DNA from 2 places in the Pseudoalteromonas sp. KS88 genome. Region 2 is predicted to be linked to the other one. Evidence: riboswitches for the same ligand, from Rfam matches in the RefSeq annotation. Region 2 holds a riboswitch; the other holds the start of a gene.

Region 1 (3,431 bases), on a different contig from region 2:
GTGAGTTTGGTTACTTACTCTTCGGCTCCGATATTGATACTTTAAATGACGCAGGTCGTCGTTTTATTCAGCTATTGCAACAGCAAGAAGGGTTGTTTGATATTAGTTCAACGATCGATCCTGCAAGCAAAGAAGTACAAATGAGCTTAAAACCTGTTGCATATGACTTAGGGTTAGACTTAGCTTCCATTGCCAACCAAGTTGGCGCTAGCTTCTACGGTGGTGAAGCGCAACGTGTTATTCGTGGTGGCGAAGAAGTACGTGTAATGGTGCGTTACCCTAAATTAACACGTGAAGCATTTTCATCACTTAAGCATGCTGTTGTAACGACCCCTCAGGGTAAAGAAGTATTACTCGGTGATGTGGTTGAGTTAACTGAAAAACCGGGGATTAGTTATATTCGTCGTGAAGGTGGCTATCGTACGGTTTATGTCTATGGCAGTATCGATGAAGAAGTCATTGAGCCAGGTGAAGTAGTTAAACAAGTAAAAGACAACTTGCTACCACAACTTAAGGAAGAGTTTCCAAGCGTAAAATCTGAGCTAGGTGGTGCTATCGAGGAGCAGCAAGCGCAAGCCAACGAACAAATCATGTTTTTTATTGGCGGCATGTTCTTGGTGTATATTTTACTCGCTGTACCGTTAAAGAGTTATTCGCAGCCATTAATTGTTATGTCGGTTATTCCGTTTAGTTTAACGGGTGCTATTTGGGGCCATTATTGGTTTGGTTTGGATATCAGTTTAATGTCAGGCTTTGGTTTAATCGCGGCAGCTGGGGTTGTGATCAATGACTCGCTGGTAATGACTGACTTTGTTAACCAAGCACGCCGTGGTGGAATAAGCGTGAAAGAAGCGGTTATTGAAGCAGGCTGTGCCCGCTTTAGGCCAATACTGCTAACTTCAATTACGACATTTGCCGGTGTTTTACCTATAATGTTTGAAACCAGCTTACAAGCGAAGTTTGTTATTCCAATGGCTGTTGCACTTGGTTTTGCCGTAATGTTCGCAACGCTGATCACTTTATTATTAGTACCGTGCTTGTACATTATATTAAGTGATATTCGCGGGTTCTTTCGCGGTATATTTAATAAAATTAAAGGTTTATTTCAGCGTAAAAAACAACTCGCTTAAGTATTCTTGAACAGCAAATAAATAGCCAGTGCATTTTGTACTGGCTTTTTTTTAGTCGGTTTTAAGTGCTAGTTTTTATATATCCAAACCACCTCAAAATGCAGAGTAAAGCGCTTCACATGGCTTAATATCAAGGCGTTACTTTGTAAAAATGACAGTCCCGTTTAAAAAGGAACAACGATAAGAGTAAGTGCCTATTAAGCGCCCAAAGGCTTGGTTTAATTTTAACTTTAACTCGTACCTTGAGATGACTTGTATATAGTTGATTACATTCTTTTGTTTGATATTTGTATAGTGGGGCACTATAATCCAATTGTTTTGGCAAACTAGTCGAAAGATTAGGACGCAAAGTTTCCGATCTAAGGTTTTAAAACTAAGATAGCGGGGCTGCTACACATAGTTATTGTCTTATTGTGTACCTGCGTAATTAAAAAGTATTTCTTTTGCCCTTTAAATGTTAGATAGTACCTATTAAGTGTTATTAAGGTGTCGCTTTGTTTATGCATTCGTCATTGACCTGCGGAGAGTGGTCGACAATAGGTTGCTTAAATCATCATACCCGATTATTTGTGGGTGATATGGTGACGGTAACTTTTTATGACGCGCAAGGAGAGCTAGTCGATTTATCATTTGATTATAAGATTACCAGCAGTGAGCAAGGTGAGCCGCAGAGCTGGCCGCGATATATAGCGGAACATATCAACATGTATATTCCGCTCGTGGAAGCGGGCAAAATGACAGAGCATGGTTTGGTTGTTGCTTATCGCTCTAATCAGATTTATGCCCTTAAAGGATCGGGTATTATAAATGCAGAGCTGACCTTTCACTGTATAGCTCAATGCGACAACGAAAAAAAAGATGAACCTGCGTATGACTATGTTTACCCAAACAAAAGTTGCGATTATAATGCAGGTGTTAAAGTTTTACAGCCCAAAACAGGGTTGATCTACAGATGCAAACCTTGGCCATTTGACCAGTTTTGTAAAGTAAAAGAAGAAAGTAACCCGCTTTATGAACCCGGCGTAGGTCAAAGTTGGGGTTTAGCATGGCAGCAAGTGTCGTGCAATTAAACAGTTCCCTCTGATGCTATTTAGCATTTTTATGCCCACTCATTTTGAGTGGGCTTTTTTATGCGTATTTAAAAAATATGGTAAACTGGGCTCAACAAAAACTTTTACTGGCTCAGCTGTGTCTCAACAAAATTTATCATTATCTGCCCTTTCTAACGCGCCACGTGCGCGCAAGCAACCACACGCTTTAACAACACATAATAAAACACGTATTGATGATTATTATTGGATGCGTGACGATAATAGAGAAAACAGTGAAATATTGGCGCATTTAAAAGCAGAGAATGATTATTGTGACAAGCAGCTTGCGCCAATGAAACCGCTTCAAACACAGTTATTTGAAGAATTAAAAGGGCGAATAGTAAAAGACGATAACAGTTTTCCGGTTAAAGATGGCCAATTTTGGTATCACGCAGAAGTGCGTGGTGATGATGAGTATGCCCGCCACTATCGCAGCCGCGATATTACCATGCAAGATAAGCAACTCTTACTTGATGTAAATAGCCTTGCACAAGGGATTGAATTTTATGAACTTGGAGAAGTGGCTGTAAGTCCTAATGAGCAGTTGCTTGCTTATTCAGAAGATACTGAAGGGCGCCGTATTTATGCGATTAAATTTAAATCTATTGATGAAGACGCGTTATTGGATGATGTGTTGGAAAACACAGAAGGCCAAGTTGTATGGGCAAATGATAACAAGACAGTTTTTTACGTAAAAAAAGATCTCAAAACGCTGCTCGGCTTTCAGGTGTTTCGCCATGTGCTAGGTACACCACAAGCAGACGATGTATTAGTATACGAAGAACACGACAGTAGCTTTTTTATGGGGCTGGGTAAAAGTCGCGATGAAAGTTTAATTATTATTGATTTAGCATCCACAGAAACCAACGACACTTGGGTGCTTGATGCAGACCAACCTCTAGGTGAGTTTAAGCAGTTAATGCCGCGCGAAGAGGGCCATGAATTCGATATTGATAAACTCGGCGACACCTTTTATATCGTGAGTAATTGGCAGGCTAAGAACTTTCGCTTGATGACCGCCACTATCGCTACAATATCGGATAAAGCATTATGGCAAGAGCACACGGCTCATCGTGACAATGTATTGTTAGAAGGCGTTGAAATCTTTGATGAGTTTTTAGTTCTCACTGAAAGAGAACTGGGGCAAACACGCTTTATTGTTGTAGATAACTTACAACAACGAATGGCGTTAGCGTTTGATGACCCGTGT
Region 2 (3,431 bases):
CCTCCGTTGCCAATTAAGGAAGAGTTTTCGATCAACGTGAGTGAATCACGTACAACTTCATCGCGGGACTCTTCAAGAAAACTTGTTTCTATTAAGCGCGTTTGAAGCTTTTCGGCATCAAATATTGTTCCAACAATTATTATGTCAATAGCAAAAAAGCTGGTAATTAAATATTTTAAGGACCATGGCTTATTAGAATAAAAAAGTAATGCATACAGACCTACAATAGCCAAAGATACAAAGAAAGCCACATTTCCCATTCTAGAGCGTGTAAGCAAAAGAGCAGTAACGACTACAATTAAACACAAGCGAATAATTAATTTTTTCGATAACATGCTTTGTATAATATCTCTTACATAATAACGGGCTTTAGTGTGTGAATTAGGAGAAACTTTCAATTCGCTAATAATAAAGCCGATGCCTATAGCTAAAATCATAGCAAGGTAATTGGCTAAATGGTTGTGATAAATAAATGAGCCGTTCGCACGTTCAGCATATTGAAAACCAAAAAAGGGAGTGCTTGAGTTGGGGGAGAGGTTAAGAATAGTAGCATAAGTGGCTTGAAATAAACCTGCAATAATTAACGTATAAACAACCTTTGAGATTCGTGCTTTACTATTTGTATAAACACACACCAGCCATCCGAATAAAAAAAAGCTAATGGTTTTTAATAATAAAATTTGTGTCTGTATAGGGTCAACGCTCAGATAGAATGCTAATTGTAAAATAAGGGTAGAAACTAAAGTTCCAATTAAGCAGAAAATTGGCCATGTATTGGTTGGCGGGAAAAAGGCAGTCTTCGTTTTTGAGTGAGAAAATAGGTGCAGAATAAAAAGCGCAAAAACAACTATTTCGGAAATTGCCCATGCCCAAGGCCTATTGCTGCCCAGAGGAATTGGGAGCCAAACTATTAAACAGCAGATACTATAAAATATAAACTTATTAATCATATATTATAAAAAAGCCCTGCTATTGGGCCCCCTAGAATCATAATGGGCTAGTTGTCTGAGACAGCACTACCACCGCCACCACTACCTGAACCGGTTGCACTTGCCAATGGTGTACCTGTACCAGAATTGATACCTAAGTTATTTTGTCCACCGACTGCTGTTCCAGAGCTAATCAATTCTAGATTTAGATTTGGGTTTGTACTTGCATAAACAAGCAATTCATCTTCGGTGAGACCATTAGCTTTAGCGAATGCGAAAAAAGATTCTTGCTGCTCGTCACCTAAAGCCAGGCCATTAATTAACTGTGATAAACATTGTTCCTTATCTTCATCAATTAAAGTTAAACACTGACTTAGTTGCTCTAAAGGTAGGTTAGACGCTTCACCCGTGTTTTGATTAGCAGAGGCCGATGAAGATAGAGCAAGTAATCCAAAAATCAAAAATGTTTTTTTCATATTCCTAGTTATCCTTACTTAGTAATTGTTTCAATATTCAGCATCGTTGATAAGAATGATTATATATATTCTTAGCTTTTTTGCACCTATTTCTTTGACAAAAGAGATGGTAAGTAAAAGAAATGACAAGGTTGTCATTTTGGCATTAATGCTATTAATACAACAATATAGGAAAAAATATATTTCTCTTGTATTGTTATTTTAGGGACGCTAGACTTGTACCTAATAAACGCATCTTGATGATCAAATATACACTGTATATTCATTTGGATTTGATAGATCAAGTAGGTAGATGCGTACATTAAATACACGAACTTAAAAAAGCCAAACTTGGTGTGAGTCAAGGACGGAAAGCCACGGGTCTCCTAATTAATTAGGATGACAGCCGGGTTGCTGAACATTATTTTTACAAAATTTATATGTGAGGCATCTCTTATCATGAATCTGCAACAAACTTTCTTTGGTACAAACGGAATAGACCTTTTTGATACGCTTATCAACGGTAAATATATAAATACTTTGGCTGGTAATGATTCAGTTACCGTTAATCACGTCGATTTCGGCGCAAGATTAAATGGTGGTAACGACACTGATTTATTATCTTACAGCTCTTCAAGTGAAGGCCTGTATATACGTCTAGATCAAGGGTGGGTCACAAGTATTGATAATAAATCTTTATTTAGTTGGAAAGAATTAAATGCAAAAATAGCTGATGGAACTGTTGCGCACGATACAGTTGAAAATTTTGAAATTTTAATTGCATCTGACTATGCAGATATAATTCAAGGTTCAAGTAAATCAGATACAATTTATGGCATGTCAGGAAATGATTATATAAATGGCGGTGCTGGACTTGACTCACTCTATGGCGGCACCGGGGACGATGTTATTAAAACTGGCAAAGGCTGGGGCGATTTTGTAGACGCTGGCGAAGGTAACGATACTATTAACTTCTTTGGTGAAACAACGGAGCAAGGTGTCTACGCTCGCATGGATAAAGGTTGGGCAACTGATTACCAAAATAAATTTGATTACACATGGAAAGAAATAAATAGCAAAATAGAGTTAGGTGAGGTTGCGGCCGACAAATTTGTTAATGTTGAAAATTTCACAGGCACAAATTTCAGAGATGTCATCCAAGGCAGTTCTGGTGATAATATTATTAAGGGTGCTGGAGGCTCTGATTACATTCACGGTGGTTTAGGCTCCGATACTGCTAGCTATTTCGGTAGCACAGTTGATGGTCATGGTGTCAATGTACGTTTAGATCAAGGTTTCTCAGTAAGTATGGCTGATAAGAACTCTCTAAGCTGGAAAGAGCTATTACAAGCCGTAAAGTCTGACAAGATTGAAGCCGATAATCTTGTTAGTATCGAAAATGCTATTGGCTCAAAATATAATGATGCGATCCAGGGCGATAAATTTGATAATCGCTTAGAAGGCGCCCAAGGCAACGATTTCTTAAATGGTGGTGATGGAAACGATGTACTAGTTGGTGGCAGTGGTATAGACAGATTAGTTGGCGGACGTGGGAATGACACTTTTTATGCCGAAGAAATTGACCGACCTATAAATGGCGGTCAAGGTTTTGATATGATTGCCCAAATGGATGACGTAAATGGTGATAATGCCGTTAATATTGATTTAGGTGAAAGTAAGTTTAATAGTATTGAAGCGTTTATTGGTAGTAATGAAAGTGATGTTAACTACGCGCTTAACGTATCACTTGATAAAGTTGCAGAGCAATCGGATGGGGCATACGATGATATGTTCTTTGCAATAGGTATTGATACGTTGACGTTCTCAGAGCAGGTTGAACAGCAATCCACTCAAGAATTAGAAGGCGATTACGAAGCTGAACTAGTTGCATTGTTAGGTCTTGAAGCTTCTACACAACTCAAAGAGACTGTTTACTTAACTGAGAACAATAACCTTGTAACTGTTATTGAGGAAGTGATTGAAGAGTCTGCAAATGACTCAAGTGGCGCAAGCTCTTTTGATTTTATACACCAAGAACAAACATATA

What was found. Region 2 has a riboswitch for cyclic di-GMP ahead of C7Y70_RS03550 (calcium-binding protein). Riboswitches for the same ligand answer to the same signal wherever they lie in the genome.
Region 1: linked by a shared signal. The riboswitch ahead of C7Y70_RS09280 (chitin-binding protein) and the one ahead of C7Y70_RS03550 (calcium-binding protein) in region 2 are both predicted to bind cyclic di-GMP.

The regions. Positions count from the first base shown of each region.
Region 1 is NZ_PYHV01000014.1:157,011-160,441, reverse strand. Features, by position in the region: gene C7Y70_RS09285 (efflux RND transporter permease subunit) at 1-1,130, shown strand, start outside; cyclic di-GMP riboswitch class I at 1,441-1,525, shown strand; gene C7Y70_RS09280 (chitin-binding protein) at 1,631-2,200, shown strand; gene C7Y70_RS09275 (S9 family peptidase) at 2,319-3,431, shown strand, end outside.
Region 2 is NZ_PYHV01000007.1:3,600-7,030, reverse strand. Features, by position in the region: gene C7Y70_RS03560 (O-antigen ligase family protein) at 1-950, opposite strand, end outside; gene C7Y70_RS03555 (hypothetical protein) at 998-1,405, opposite strand; cyclic di-GMP riboswitch class I at 1,719-1,803, shown strand; gene C7Y70_RS03550 (calcium-binding protein) at 1,844-3,431, shown strand, end outside.